Regions from separate parts of the Pseudomonas kurunegalensis genome, predicted to be linked through region 1. Evidence: riboswitches for the same ligand, from Rfam matches in the RefSeq annotation. Region 1 holds a riboswitch; the other holds the start of a gene.
What was found. Region 1 has a riboswitch for cobalamin ahead of cobW (cobalamin biosynthesis protein CobW). Riboswitches for the same ligand answer to the same signal wherever they lie in the genome.

Region 1 (7,197 bases):
ACCTTGGCCGCACCGGTGCCTTGTGGGGCGGCACGGTCGAAGCTGGAGATCTGGAAGTTGTGCGGTTTCATGCCGCCCTTGAAGTACGAGCCAACCGGGATGGCGAATACCGAGAAGATGAACTCGGGGGCGGTGCGCACGCCAATGTTGTCACCGGTGCCGATCACGAACGGGCGCAGGTAGAGGGCGCCTTTGCCGTGCGGTGGCACGAACTTTTCGTTGGCCTTGACCACTTGCTTGCACGCTTCGATGAACACATCGGTCGGCACCTGCGGCATCAGCAGGCGGGCGCAGCTACGCTGCATGCGGGCGGCGTTCTGGTCCGGGCGGAACAGGTTGATCGAGCCGTCCTTGCAACGGTAGGCCTTCAGGCCTTCGAAGCACTGCTGGCCGTAGTGCAGGGCAGTGGAGCCCTCACTGATGTGCAGTACGTTGTCTTCGGTCAGGGTGCCTTTGTCCCACTCGCCATTGCGCCATACGGACAGGTAGCGTTTGTCGGTCTTGATGTAGTCGAAACCCAGCTTGTCCCAATTAATGCTTTCGTTGCTCATGACACCCTCATTGTCTTGCAAGTGCCCGATCGCTCGGGCTGCTGTTATATGCGCACCACGCCACCATAATACATCCGTGGCGGATCGGGAACGGCCAGTCACGAATTGATAGCCTGCGATGCATTTTTTTCGGTATCTACAACTGCAGGTACTCATCCAGTGCCAGGTTTTGCAGCAGTACTGCATCATGGGATGCCACCATGAGCGCCCCGCCAAACTGCCCCAGCATACGCTCCAGTGCCGCCAGTGACGGCAGGTCCAGGTGGTTGCCGGGCTCGTCCAGCAGTAACAGGTCGAGCGGGCGTTCGCGGTACAGCACGGCGGCCAGTGCCGCCTTCATCCGTTCTCCGCCGCTGAGCAGGCTGCTGGGCAGTTCGATACGGGCTGCATCCAGCCCGAGCTGCGCCAGGCGGCTGCGTAATTCGCCCTGGGCCATTGCCGGGTTGGCCTTGCCCAGGTGGTCGAGCACACTGCTGTGGCCGCATAGCGTGCTGCAATGCTGGTCGAGCAGGGCCGTCTCGCCCGTGAGGCGCACGTTGTCAGGCGATGCCGGTAATTCCCCGTTCAGCAGCCTGAGCAGGGTGGACTTGCCGCTGCCATTGGCCCCGACCAAACCCACCCGCTGGCCCAGGCACACGCGCAGGTCGAGCGGTTTGCGGGTGCCACGGGGCAGGCGAAGCGCCTGGAGGGCCAGCACTTCGCGGCCTGCATGGCGCTGAGGTGTGGGGGCATGCAAGGTAATGGCGGTGTCCTGCTCGACCTTGCGGGCGGCATCGCGCACTTGGTCATGCAAGGCCTGCCGGGCTTCGCCGTGGTCGCGGCGCTGCTTGCCCGCCGTGACCTGGCTGCGCTCCTGCTGGCGATCGACCAGGATTTTGGCCTGATTGGCGTGCCTGGCCTGGCGCCCGGCCCGGGCCTGATGGCGCTCCAGGTCTTCGCGCTGGCGTTGCAGTTCACGGGCCTGGCGTTGCTGTGCCTGCTTCAACCGGGCGAGTTGCTGCTGGGCCTGGGTTGTCTGGCTGGCCTTTTGTTCTGTATAGAAGCTGTAATTGCCGCCATAGGCCTGCAACCCCAGGCTGGACAGCTCGACGATACGCACCATGTGCCCCAGCAGGCTGCGGTCGTGGCTGATCACCAGCAGGCCCCGGTCCCAGGCTTCGATCATGCCCAGCAGCTGAGCGCGGGCTTCGCTGTCCAGGTGATTGCTGGGTTCGTCGAGAATCAGGTAGTCGGCATTGCTCAGCCACGCGCCAATCAGCGCGACGCGCATGGCCTGGCCACCGCTCAGGCTGTTGGCGGGCTGACGCCAGTCGAGTTGGCCCAGACCGTGGCGCTGCAGGTGCGCCTGCAATTGCTCGCGGATATCCCAGCGCTCGCCTACGGTGTCGAAATCCTGGGGGGTGATGCTGCCTTGCTCGATACGCGCCAGCGCTGCGATCAGCGTGCCGGCCTGGGCCAGGTCGGCAACCGTGGCGCTCTGCTCGATCACCTGCTGGTTCAGCAGGTGAATACGGCCAAGGCGTCGACAATGGCCGCTGCTCGGTTCGCGCTGGCCGGCCAGAATTTGCCCGAGCAAACTCTTGCCCACACCATTGCGCCCGACCAGGCCAGTGCGGCGGTGGTCAAAGGTTTCGTTAAGGTCGGTAAACAGCTGCCTGCCATCCGGCAAGGTCAGAGAGACGCTGTCCAGCGTCAGGATTGACGTGTTCGTCATGCACAACTCCACAAATGCCGCGACATCTCCGGAGCGAACCGGAGGCTGAAGACTGGCCGTCGAAGGGGACGGCGGCATTAGTGGCGCATTGGACGAACACCTCGTGATGGGGTGAATGGGGATCCTAATGGAATGGCGGGGGCGGGTAAACCACTGCGCGTTGTAATTTTATGAGGGTCGAAGGCGTTCTCCACGGCATTTTTGGCGCCTGTGAGATCGAGCGCCGCGCGGGCGGCGCTCGATCTCACAGGCGCAGCAGGACTTCAGTCAATCCCTTCAAGGGTTGGCCTCGTCATCGATCTGCTGGCAAAAGCGCAGGCGGTTGCCAAACGGGTCATACACCTGCATCTGCAGGCCCCAGTCCAGGCGTTCGGCTTCGGGGCGAGCGTAGCCGTACTGTTTAGCCTGCAGTTCACGCTCCAGCGCGCGCAGGTCGTCGATGCGGGCGAACACGGTGGAGCCGGGACAGGCGTCACCGTGGTGCTCGGAAAGGTGCAAAATCAGCCCGTCGCGGTGAATTTGCACATACAGGGGCAGGTCCGGGCTGAAGCGGTGCTCCCAGTCCACGCTGAAACCGAGGAAATCAAGGTAGAACTCCTTGGCCTTGTCGACCGAGAAGATGCGCAGTACCGGTATGGCGGGGGCGAGGTGCATGGGGCGTCCTTGACCGTGGGTGAAGGCGCCACTGTAACGCAGTTGGGTGCCTTGTGGTCAGCCAGCGCTGCGCAACGGTTGACCACCCGCCAGCCACTGCGTAGCCTTGCCACTTCGAGGTTCTTCGGCCAGGCCGAAGCTAAGACGGGAACGCGGTACAAGCCGCGGCTGCCCCCGCAACTGTAAGCACCGATAACGGATCGACACAGCCACTGCGCCCGCGCGCGGGAAGGCGTCATCCCGCCACAGCCTGCTGTTTGCCAGGCCTATGGAACGGTGCGAGCCAGGAGACCTGCCTCGTCACGTTTTCGACTTTAAACCGGGCGGGGTGATCCGGTGGCGAACAAGCCCGGCCGGCCTGGCCCGTGGCTGTCGTCCTGCATGCCCGCGCCACACTGCCAAGGGCACTGCGACATGAAAACACTGGCCAAGCTCCCCGTTACCATCGTCACCGGCTTCCTCGGCTCGGGCAAGACCACCTTGCTGCGCCACATGCTCGACAACGCCCAGGGCCGTCGCATTGCGGTCATCGTCAACGAATTCGGCGAACTGGGCATCGACGGCGAAATCCTCAAGCAGTGCAGCATCGGCTGCACCGAAGAAGAAGCCAGTGGCCGCGTCTACGAGCTGGCCAACGGCTGCCTGTGCTGCACCGTGCAGGAAGAGTTCTTCCCGGTGATGCGCGAGCTGGTGGCACGCCGTGGCGACCTGGACCACATCCTGATCGAAACCAGCGGCCTGGCCCTGCCCAAACCGCTGGTGCAAGCCTTCCAGTGGCCAGAAATCCGCAATGCCTGCACCGTCGATGCGGTCATCACCGTAGTCGACAGCCCGGCCGTGGCGGCCGGTACGTTCGCTGCCTACCCGGACCAGGTCGATGCCCAGCGCAAGCTCGACCCTAACCTGGACCACGAATCGCCCCTGCACGAACTGTTCGCCGACCAGTTGGCCAGCGCCGACCTGGTGGTACTGAACAAGGCTGACCTGATCGATGCCGAAGGCCTGGCCAAGGTCCGTGCCGAAGTGGCCGAAGAGCTGCCGCCAGCCGTCAAGGTGATCGAAGCCAGCAGCGGCAAGCTGCCGCTGGACGTGCTGCTGGGCGTGGGCGCCGAGTCCGAAGTGCACATCGATGGCCGCCGTACCCACCATGACTCGCACCACGACGGTGACGACCATGATGATCATGACCACGATGCCTTCGATTCCATCTCCATCGACCTGCCGGAAGCCGACGAAAGCCTGCTGCTCGACGCCCTGACCCAGCTGGTGGTCGAGTTCGGCATCCTGCGCGCCAAAGGCTTCGCCGCTATCCCGGGCAAACCGATGCGCCTGCTGGTGCAAGGCGTGGGGACCCGTTTCGACAAGCACTTCGACCGCGCCTGGCGTGCCGACGAGCCACGCATCACCCGCCTGGTGCTGATCGGCCAGGACCTCGATGCAGCCCAACTGGAAGCGCGCCTGCGCCAGGCCCTGGGCGCCTGACCCATGCACCTGCTGCGGACCCAGCCCGGCGGCTTCGTGCCGGATGACAGCATTGCCGACCTCGGCCAGACACCCGCCGAGCTGGTGATTCTCTGCAGCGGCGATTCACACCTGGCAATGCTCGCCGATACCGCCGAGCAATTGCCAGACGACTTCCCCAGCCTGCGTCTGGCCAACCCGATGCAGGTGCAAAACCACGCGTCGGTCGACCTGTATGTCGACCAGGTGCTGCGCCATGCCAAAGTCATCCTGGTGTCGCTGCACGGCGGCGTCGGTTACTGGCGCTATGGCGTCGAGCAACTGGTCGAGCTGGCCGCCCGTGGCGTGCAGCTGATTCTGGTGCCGGGCGATGACCGCCCGGACCCGGAGCTGACCTCCCTGGGCACTGTCGGTGGCGAGCAGGCCGAACGCCTCTGGCATTACTTGCGCCAGGGCGGCAAGGCCAACGCCATCAACCTGTTCAACTGCCTGGCCAGCCAGTGGCTGGGCCGTGACTATGCCTGGGAGGAGCCGCAGCCCTTGCCGCGCACGGCGGTGTATCACCCGGCCAAGGGCAGCACCACGCTGGAAGACTGGTACCCGCATTGGCACCCCGAGCACCCGGTAGCGCCGCTGCTGTTTTATCGCTCGCACTTGCAGGCGGCCAACACCGCGTTTATCGACGTGTTCTGCCAGCGCCTGCAGGCTGCCGGGCTGAACCCGTTGCCGATCGCGGTGGCCAGCCTCAAGGAAAGCGCCTGCCTGGAGCAGGTCGAAGCCTGGCTGGACGAGGTCGGCGCCGAAGTGCTGGTCAATACCACAGGCTTTGCCCTGTCCAGCCCCGAGCGCCCCAACCTGCGCCCGTTCCGCCGCGACATCCCGGTATTGCAGGCCATTTGCGCACAGGACAACCAGCCCGGCTGGGAAGCCAGCGAGCAGGGGTTGGGTGCGCGCGACTTGGCCATGCACATTGCCTTGCCTGAGCTGGACGGGCGCATCATCACCCGGCCGGTCAGTTTCAAGGACATGGCCTGGCGCAGCGAGCGCAGCCAGTCCGATGTGGTGTGCTACCGCGCCCACCCCGAACGCATGGACTTCGTGGCCGAGCTGGCCCGCCGCTGGGTTGAGCTGGCGCGCCTGCCCAATGCGCAGAAGCGCGTGGCCCTGGTGCTGGCCAACTACCCAACCCGCGATGGCCGCATTGGCAATGGCGTCGGCCTGGACACACCTGCCGCCGCCTTGAACATTCTCAAGGCACTGCAGGCCGAAGGCTATCCGTTGGCCGAATTGCCGGGCAGCGGCACGCAATTGATCCACCAGCTGCTTGGCGGCGTGACCAATGACCTCGACCACCTCGACCTGCGCCCCTGCGCCCAGAGCCTGAGCCTGGCCGATTACCAGATTGCCTTCGAGCGCTTGCCCGAGGCCAACCGCCAGGCCGTACTTGAGCGTTGGGGACCGCCCGAGCAGGACCCGATGTACCGCAGCGGCCGGCTGATGGTGGCTGGCTTGCGCTATGGCCTGACCTTCGTCGGCATTCAGCCAGCCCGGGGCTACCAGGTAGACCCGAGCGCGGTCTACCACGACCCCGACCTGGTGCCGCCGCATGGCTACCTGGCGTTTCACTTCTGGCTACGCCATGCCTTTGCCGCCGATGCAGTGATCCACGTCGGCAAGCACGGCAACCTCGAATGGCTACCCGGCAAGGGCGTCGGCTTGTCGGCGCAGTGCTGGCCGGACGCCTTGCTCGGCCCGTTGCCGAATATTTACCCGTTCATCGTCAACGACCCCGGCGAGGGCGCCCAGGCCAAGCGCCGTACCCAGGCGGTGATCATCGACCACCTGATGCCGCCGCTGACCCGCGCCGAAACCTATGGCCCGTTGCGCCACCTGGAGCAGCTGGCCGACGAGTTCTATGAAGCGCAGATGCTCGACCCACGGCGTGCCCGCGAGTTGCAGCGCGACATCCTGGAGTTGGTCAAGGCCAACCACATCGACCGCGAGCTGCAGCTGGAAGGGCAGCTGGACGATGCCGCCATATGGCTGCCGCGCCTGGACACCTACCTGTGCGACCTGAAGGAATCGCAGATTCGCGACGGTCTGCACGTGTTCGGCCAGTCGCCCGAAGGCCGCTTGCGGCTGGATACCTTGCTGGCGCTGTTGCGGGTTGAGCGGGGCGACGGGCGCGGCGGCAATGCCAGCCTGTTGCGTGCCCTGGCCAAAGCCCTGGTGCCGGGCTTCGATCCGCTCGATTGCGAGCTTGGGCAGCCGTGGCAGGGCGCACGCCCAGCGCAATTGCAGGCCATGAGCAGCGATCCGTGGCGCACCTGTGGAGATACCCGCGAGCGCCTTGAGCTGTTGGCACTTCAAGTGATCAGCCAGGCCTTGGCCGGCACGGTACCGCTACCCGAGCAGAACGAATGGCAGCTTGTGCACGACGTGGTGCAGGCCTTGCGCGAAGCGGTAGCCCCTAGCCTGGACGCTTGCGGCGCAGCCGAAATGAATGGCCTGCTGGCAGCGCTTGCCGGGCGCTTCGTGCCCGCAGGCCCTAGCGGTGCGCCTAGCCGTGGTCGCCTCGACGTGCTGCCCACCGGCCGCAACTTCTACACCGTGGACGTGCGCAACCTGCCCACCACCACGGCCTGGCGCCTGGGCTTCGCCTCGGCCAACCTGATCCTTGAGCGGCACCTGCAGGACCACGGCGACCACCTGCGCCAGCTTGGCCTGTCGGTGTGGGGGACGGCGACCATGCGTACGGGCGGCGACGACATCGCCCAAGCCATGGCATTGATGGGCGTGCGACCGGTGTGGGCCGCT
Region 2 (7,197 bases), 400 kb from region 1:
AGCAGGCGGCTGTCGGAAGAGCTGAATACCGGGGTCTTGACCCGTTGCTCACCGTAGGACAACACGGTGTTGGACATGCGCAACTTCAACGCCGCACCGGCACGGCTGTATTCGTTTTTCGGGTGCCCGTCGTTATCGACCCCCAGCAAGCGCGCCTTGCCCGCACGGCCGCCGCCACTGTCCAGTTGCACGCCCAGGTAGGCGTGGGCATCGACGCCGACACCAACCAGGCCTTGCGTAAAGCCAGACTGAAAGGTGCCCATCAAACCGTAGGCCCATTCCTCAGCCTTGCCACTGCGTTCGTTGCGCGGCTTGTAGGCATTGCGCGCTGCACTGTTACGCCCACCGTGCTTGTAGTCGCGCTGGTCGAACACGCTACGGTTGAGGATGCTCCAGCTGCCATCCTCCACAAAACCGTTGCTTTGCGACTGTGCGGAGTCGGCCTGGGCGAACGGCGCCAGCCCCAGCAGTGGCAGCGCCAACAACAACCGGCTCATTGCGCGGCCTCAAGCTTCTGCAACTGGGCAGCAAAGCGGACCTTGGCCCGGGCCGGCAAGTTGGCGGGCAGTTCGGTAGCCGATGCGTCACCTACCTGGATGACCATCACCATGCCCATCGCCAGGTGCGGAATGCACTGGATGCCGTACACGCCTGGCACGCTGAAGGTCTGTTCGAACGGCTGGTTCAGCTTACTCTTGAAGGGCTCGGCCCCGGCGGGCAGCAGGGCTGCCACGCTGGCCGCATTGTGCCCGCTCTGGGTGGGCAGGAAGCGCACGGTGTCGCCGGGCGCGATGCGCAAGTGGTCCGGCTCGTAAACCATCGCGCCTTCGCTGCCACGGTTGAGCATTTTCACTTCGTGCACGTCGGCCAGCGCGGCCGGAGCGAGCAGGGTGCTGGCAAGCAGCAAGGCGAGAGGGCGCAGCGGCATCGGTAGAACTTCCTGGTTCAGGGGGCGCGAAAGCGCAGGATGCGCGCGCCGTCGAAGGGGTCGGTGAGGTAATGGGCGTGGACGCCAAAGGTGTTCAGCAGGCGCTCGGGGGTGAGCACTTCAAGGGGTTTGCCCAGGGCGACCAGGTGGCCTTTGTCGAGTACGGCCACGCGGTCGCAGGTGAGCGCCTGGTTGAGGTCGTGCAGCGCTACCAGGGTGGTGACCGGCAGGGCCTGGACCTGTTGCAACAGGCTCAGCTGGTGCTGGATGTCCAGGTGGTTGGTCGGCTCGTCCAGCAGGAGTACTTGTGGCCGTTGCGCCAGGGCGCGGGCGATGTGCACGCGCTGGCGCTCGCCACCGGACAATGAGCCCCAAAGGCGTGTGCGCAGGTGCAGGGCGTCGAGGTCAGCCAGCGCCTGCTCGACGATGGCACGGTCTTCTTGTGAGAACGGAGCCAGTGCTGACAGCCAAGGTGTACGGCCCAAGGCCACGGCGTCGAACACACGGATTGCATCGAGGGTGTCGGCCTGTTGTTCGACCAGTGCCAGGGCCTGCGCCACACGGCGTCGGGGCAGCTGTGCCAGTGGTTCGCCCAGCAGGTGCACGCTGCCGCTGGCCGGCTTGCGCAGCCCGGCCAGCAACTTGAGCAGCGAAGACTTGCCTGAGCCGTTGGGGCCGACAATGCCCAGCGTTTCGCCCGCGACAACGTTCAGCTCGATACCGCTGAGCACGGTACTACCGGCCAGTTGCAACCCCAGGCCCTGGCAACTCAGGGGTGAAATCTGTACGGCGGTCATGACGGTCATGAGCGCCCCCGGCGGCTGACCAGAATCAGCGCGAAGACCGGTGCGCCGATCAGCGCGGTGACCACCCCCACAGGGATCACCTGGCCCGCAATCAAGGTGCGCGAAAGCACGTCGGCGGCAATCAGGAACAGCGCGCCACCCAGTGCGCTGGCGGGCAGCAGGCGGCTGTGCCCGGGGCCCAGCAGCAGGCGCAGGGCGTGGGGAATGACCAGCCCGACAAACCCGATGGCACCGACGATGGACACCATCACCGCCGTCACCAGCGCCGCGCAGCTGATCAGCAGTAGCTGGGTGCGCCGCACCGGGATGCCCAGCGAAGCAGCCGAATCGGCGCCGAAGGTAAAAGCATCCAGCGCACGGCGGTGCAACAGGCACACCACCAGGCCGAACAGTGCCACCGGCACGGCCAGCCACACCGATGGCCAACGCACCCCGCTGAGGTTGCCCATCAGCCAGAACAGGATGCCGCGTGCCTGTTCGGCAGTGGCCGACTTGGTGATCAGAAAGGCGGTCAGCGCGTTGAACAGTTGCGAGCCGGCAATGCCGGCAAGGATGACCTGAGCGTTGTTGTTGCCGGGGCCGGCCGCGCGGGCCAGTACCAGTACAAGGGTGAATGCGGCCAGTGCGCCGATGAACGCCCCGGCGGACATGCTCAATGCCAGGCCTCCCAGCCCCAGCAGGCCGACCAGTACCGCGCCGGTCGAGGCGCCGGCAGAAAGCCCCAGCAGATAAGGCTCGGCCAAGGGGTTGCGCAACAGCGCCTGGAGGATCACGCCACACGTCGCCAGGCCGGCACCGCAAGCAGCGGCGACCAGGGTGCGGGTAAGGCGGTAGTTCCAGACGATGCCGGCGTCGATCGGGTCGACCGGGTAGCCGGCCTGCCACAGGTGGTTGGCCAGCACCTGGCCAACCACACTGGGCGACAGGTTGGTTTCGCCAATGGCGGTGCCGGCCAGCAAGGCGGCCAGCAGGGCTGCAAGGGCGACCGCGATGCAAGGTAACAGGCGAATCATCACTGGGCTGCTTTACCGCTGGCAAAGGCTGCAGACAACGTCTGCAGGCCGCTGAACAGACGGATGCCGGCCTGCATGGCATCGGCGTCGAGGATGATGATGCGGTCGTGCTTCACCGCGTCCATGTTGCGGGTCACCGGGTCGCTACGCAGGAATTCGAGCTTTTTCTGGTAGTCGTCGGCGGGGAAGCGGCGGCGGTCCATGCGCGCGATGATCAGCCAGGTGGGGTTGGCCTTGGCCAAGGTTTCCCAGCCTACAGTGGGCCATTCCTCCGTGGACTCGACCACGTTGCGCACGCCCAGGGTGCGCAGCATGAAGTCGGCGACGCCCTGGCGGCCGGCCACGTACGGGTCGATGTCGAGGTCGGCGCTGGAGAACCAGAACAGTGCCGAGGTGGCGGACAGGTCCTTGCCCGCCAGTTGTGCCTTGGCGCTGTCCAGGCGGCCCTTGAGCTCGGCATTCAGGGCAGTGCCGCGGTCTTGCACATCGAAGATCTCGGCCAGCTGGCTGACGCTCTTGTAGATGCTGCCTACCTGGAACGCTTGCAGGCGAGTACCGTCGGCGCCGACCAGGTTGTCCTTGCCTTCGCAGTCCGAAGGCAGCAGGTAGGTGGGTATCTTCAGCTCGTCGAACTGTTCGCGGGTGCCGACCACACCCTGTGCGCCGACCATCCATTCGAACTGTACCGCGACCAGTTGCGGGCGCTTGCCCACTACGGCCTCGAAGCTTGGGTCGTTGTCAGCCAGGCGCGGCACCTTGTCGTTCTGCGCCTTGTATTCGGGCAGTACGTTGTTGAACCACAACGAGGTGCCAGCCAGTTTGTCACCCAGGCCCAGTGCGTAGAGCATTTCAGTGCCGGCCTGGCCGATGGTGACGGCGCGTTGCGGCGCCTGGGCGAACGTCTGCGGCCTGCCGCAATTCTCGACGGTAAGCGGGTAATGGGTGGCGGCGGCCTGGGCCAGGCCAGTGAGGCCAAGGCCGGCGAGCAGGGTGGCGAAACGGGGCAGCATGCTGGGCGATCTCCTATCGGACAGTTCGGGTGAGGAACGCACGGACAGGCATCGCCGCGCCCCGCCGTTGGCAGGGGCAACACGGATGGCCAATCCCGGACACCCCGCCGGTTGGTGAATGTAGGCCGGCAGGTCTCCTGACTGGTGCGTCATGGCCCGGCTCCAGCCTTCCCGGGCAATTACGCCCAGTGGCATCGATGGAGCAGGCTCGGCACCTACAGTTGCGGGGGCAGTTCCGTTTGGCCCGTGTTGGCGGGCCTGGGATTCCCTATTAATTCCGTGGTGGAAACCGGCGGCCCGCATGGTAGACCATCACGCCGCCGGGTGAAAACGCTTTTCAGAAGTACTTCAGCCAGGTGATGTCGCGACGGCGCGCTTTCAGGCGGGCGAACTTGCGCACCGGCAGGTACAGCGATGCGGCCAGCAGGATGGCGCTCAGCCACACGGCGGCGATGCCATCGAAACCGAAATAGTCGCCATGGTTGAGGCCGAACAGCGCCACGCTGGCCAGGTACAGCAGCTTCAGCACGTACAGGTGCAGCAGGTAGAAGAACATCGGCGCAGCACCAAACACCGCCAGCACGCTGATCCAGCGGGCCTGGCCGGCGCGTTCGAAGGCGCGCAGCAACAGCAGGCCGCAGCCCAGGGTCAGGGCCAGGAACAGCAGTGACGGCGGGTATTTGGTGATGTTGAAAAAGCTCATCAGGGTTTGCGTGAAGGTTGGGTAGCCGCTCCAGGGCGCCTCGCCATAGCCGTTGAACATACGCAACACGACAAAGCCCAGCAACGCGACCAGGCCGCCCAGCAGCAGACGGTGCTGACGTTCGCCGGCCTCGCTGCCTCGGGCGAACCACGGGCCCAGGCCGTAGCCCAGGGCGATGACGCCGATCCACGGCAGCACCGGGTAGGACGTGCGCAGGCGCAGGGTGTCGGAAAATTCCAGCCAGCCACGGTCATGCAGGATCGCCCACGGCACATGCAAGGCCGATTCCACGCCGAAGTGCAGGCCATCGAGCAGGTTATGGCCGGCGACGATGGTGGCGCCCAGGGCGAGCAGAGCGGCGCGTGGCAGCCATACCAGCAGCGACAGGGCGATCATGCTGATGCCAATCGCCCAGATGACTTGCAGGTAGATGACGCTGGGCGGCAGCTGAAAGGTCCAGGCGAAGTTGACCAGGGTGAACTCCAGCGCCACCAGAAACAGCCCGCGTTTGAACAGGAACGCCGACACATCGCCACGGCCCTGATGCTTTTCGCCGTACAGCCAGGCCGACAGGCCGGTCAGCAGGACGAACACCGGCGCGCAGAGGTGGGCCAACGTGCGGCTGATGAAGAGCGACGGCTCGGTGGTGTCGATGGCCATCGGGTCGCTAACCTGACGGTGCAGGAAGAAGGTTTCGCGGACGTGATCCAGGAGCATGAACAGAATCACCAGGCCGCGCAGGGCGTCGATGCTCTGCAGGCGCTGGGTGAGCAGGGTGGGGGTGGCGCTGGCGCTTGTCATGGAGGGTCGCTGATAGGAATGAATGTCATGTGAAACGTTATCTTATAACTAAATGATTACGGGTTGGTAGAGGTTTTTGTGTTACCTGTGCGGGCCTCTTCGCGGGTAAACCCGCTCCCACAGGAATATCACTGCCCCTGAGAGCTGTGCTGTACCTGTGGGAGCGGGTTTACCCGCGAAGAGGCCCGCACAGGCAATTCACATCAGAAACTGTAATCCACCGTCGCCAAATACGACCGTGGCATCCCCATCAACCACTGCTGTCCACTGAACGCCGACTGCACATACTCCCGGTCGAACAGGTTATTCAACTGCAACCCCAGCCGCACATCCGGCAGCACCTGCCAGGCGACGTTGGCATCGACCACGGTGTACCCAGGCGCGCTCTGGGTATTGGCAGTATTGGCAAAGCGCTCATCCACATAACGCGCACCAATGCCGGCCTCCACCTGCTGCCCGAAGCCTTTGCTCAGCCACAGGTTGGCAGTACGCCGTGGCACATTCGCCGGCCGATTGCCCGCACGGTCCTGCGCTGCACCGCCGACCATTTCGTCAAAGTCATCATACTTGGCGCGCACCAGCGACGCGTTCGCCGACACCTGCCACTGATGCGCCAGCGCCAGTTCCAGGGTCGCCTCCAGGCCATCGGACGTCTGCTGCCCGGCCTGCTGCTTCTCGTGGGTGATCGGGTCGTCCACCAGCAGCTTCTTCTTGACGATGTGGTAGGCCGCCAACGTCCATTCACCGCGACCGTCCCAGAAGCGTTGCTTCAGGCCCACCTCGGTCTGCTTCGCTTCGGTCAGGTCATAGTGCATCTGGGCCGGGCTGAGGCTGATGAGGTTGTTCACCCCATCCTCGCTGGTGGAGTACTGGCCGTACAGCGACAGGTCGTCGGTAAACGCATACACCAGGCCGACGCGCCAGTTGCCGCCTTGCAGGCTGTGGTCGCTGCGGCTGCCATCGACCAGGTTGTCGCGGTCGATGTGGTTCTGGTCGCGGCGCACGCCCGTGACCAACGACAACCGATCGCTCAGCTGCAGGCGGTTCTCGGCGAACAAGGCGAAGGTGTGGGTGGTGGACAAGGTTTGCGGGCGCAGGGGCGAGGCGCTGTGGAACCACCCAGGCTGCGGCTGCCACGGGTCGATGTAGTCGCCGCCCACATCGTTGTAGGGGGCATTGCTGTCGACGTTGAAACGCACCTTGTTGTACTCGGCGCCAACCACGGTCTTGCTGGCCAGGCCGAACAGGGTGTGGTCGAAGGTAAAGGTCTGGCGGTCGCCGAACTGCTCCTGGTTGTGCTTGATCTCCAGGTAGCTGCCGCGTTGCAACTGCTGGCGCTCGGCGTCCCAGCTGTAGTCTTCGGCGTTGCGCCAGTGCCGGCGGCTCTTGATGTAGTACAGCTGGTTGCTGGCGCTGAGGTGGTCGTTCAGCGTCCAGTCGGTGTTCAGCCGGGTCCATTCATCGACGTAGTGCTGCACGTCGTTCTGCACGTTGTAGTTTTTTTTGCGCAGGCTGCTGCGGTAGTGGCCATCGATCAGTGGCGTGCCGTAGTAGTTGGCGGGTTGCGCATCGCCACGGTCGTGGGCGAGGGTGAAACTGAGGTCGTCACTGGCATCGAAACGCAGCGCGGCGCTCAGGGCCAGGCTGCGCGAAGGGGTACGGTCGACCCAGCCATTGCCCCCTTGCTGGTTCAGGGTCAGGCGGTAGCTCAGGCGTTCGCTGAGGCTGCCACCGCTGTCCAGGCCGAGCTGCTGGCGGTCCCACGAACCGTAGCCCAGGCGCAGGTGATTACGCACTTCGCCGGCAAACGGCTTTTTCGGGATCACGTTGACCACCGCACCGGTGGCGCCCTCGCCATGCAGCACCGAAGCCGGGCCGCGAATCACGTCGATGCGCTCGACCATCCACGGGTCGACAGGGAAGGTCTGGGTGCCGG

Region 2: another riboswitch for cobalamin. It lies ahead of QQ992_RS09990 (ABC transporter substrate-binding protein); the one in region 1 lies ahead of cobW (cobalamin biosynthesis protein CobW).

The regions. Positions count from the first base shown of each region.
Region 1 covers NZ_CP127871.1:2,616,628-2,623,824, forward strand. Annotated here, with positions in the region: gene QQ992_RS11720 (branched-chain amino acid aminotransferase) at 1-551, opposite strand, end outside; gene QQ992_RS11725 (ATP-binding cassette domain-containing protein) at 688-2,265, opposite strand; gene QQ992_RS11730 (glyoxalase superfamily protein) at 2,542-2,919, opposite strand; cobalamin riboswitch at 3,020-3,233, shown strand; gene cobW (cobalamin biosynthesis protein CobW) at 3,334-4,401, shown strand; gene cobN (cobaltochelatase subunit CobN) at 4,405-7,197, shown strand, end outside.
Region 2 covers NZ_CP127871.1:2,212,284-2,219,480, forward strand. Annotated here, with positions in the region: gene QQ992_RS09970 (OprD family porin) at 1-497, opposite strand, end outside; gene QQ992_RS09975 (pseudoazurin) at 494-928, opposite strand; gene QQ992_RS09980 (ABC transporter ATP-binding protein) at 946-1,734, opposite strand; gene QQ992_RS09985 (FecCD family ABC transporter permease) at 1,731-2,747, opposite strand; gene QQ992_RS09990 (ABC transporter substrate-binding protein) at 2,747-3,757, opposite strand; cobalamin riboswitch at 3,868-4,066, opposite strand; gene QQ992_RS09995 (acetyltransferase domain-containing protein) at 4,095-5,261, opposite strand; gene QQ992_RS10000 (TonB-dependent receptor) at 5,465-7,197, opposite strand, start outside.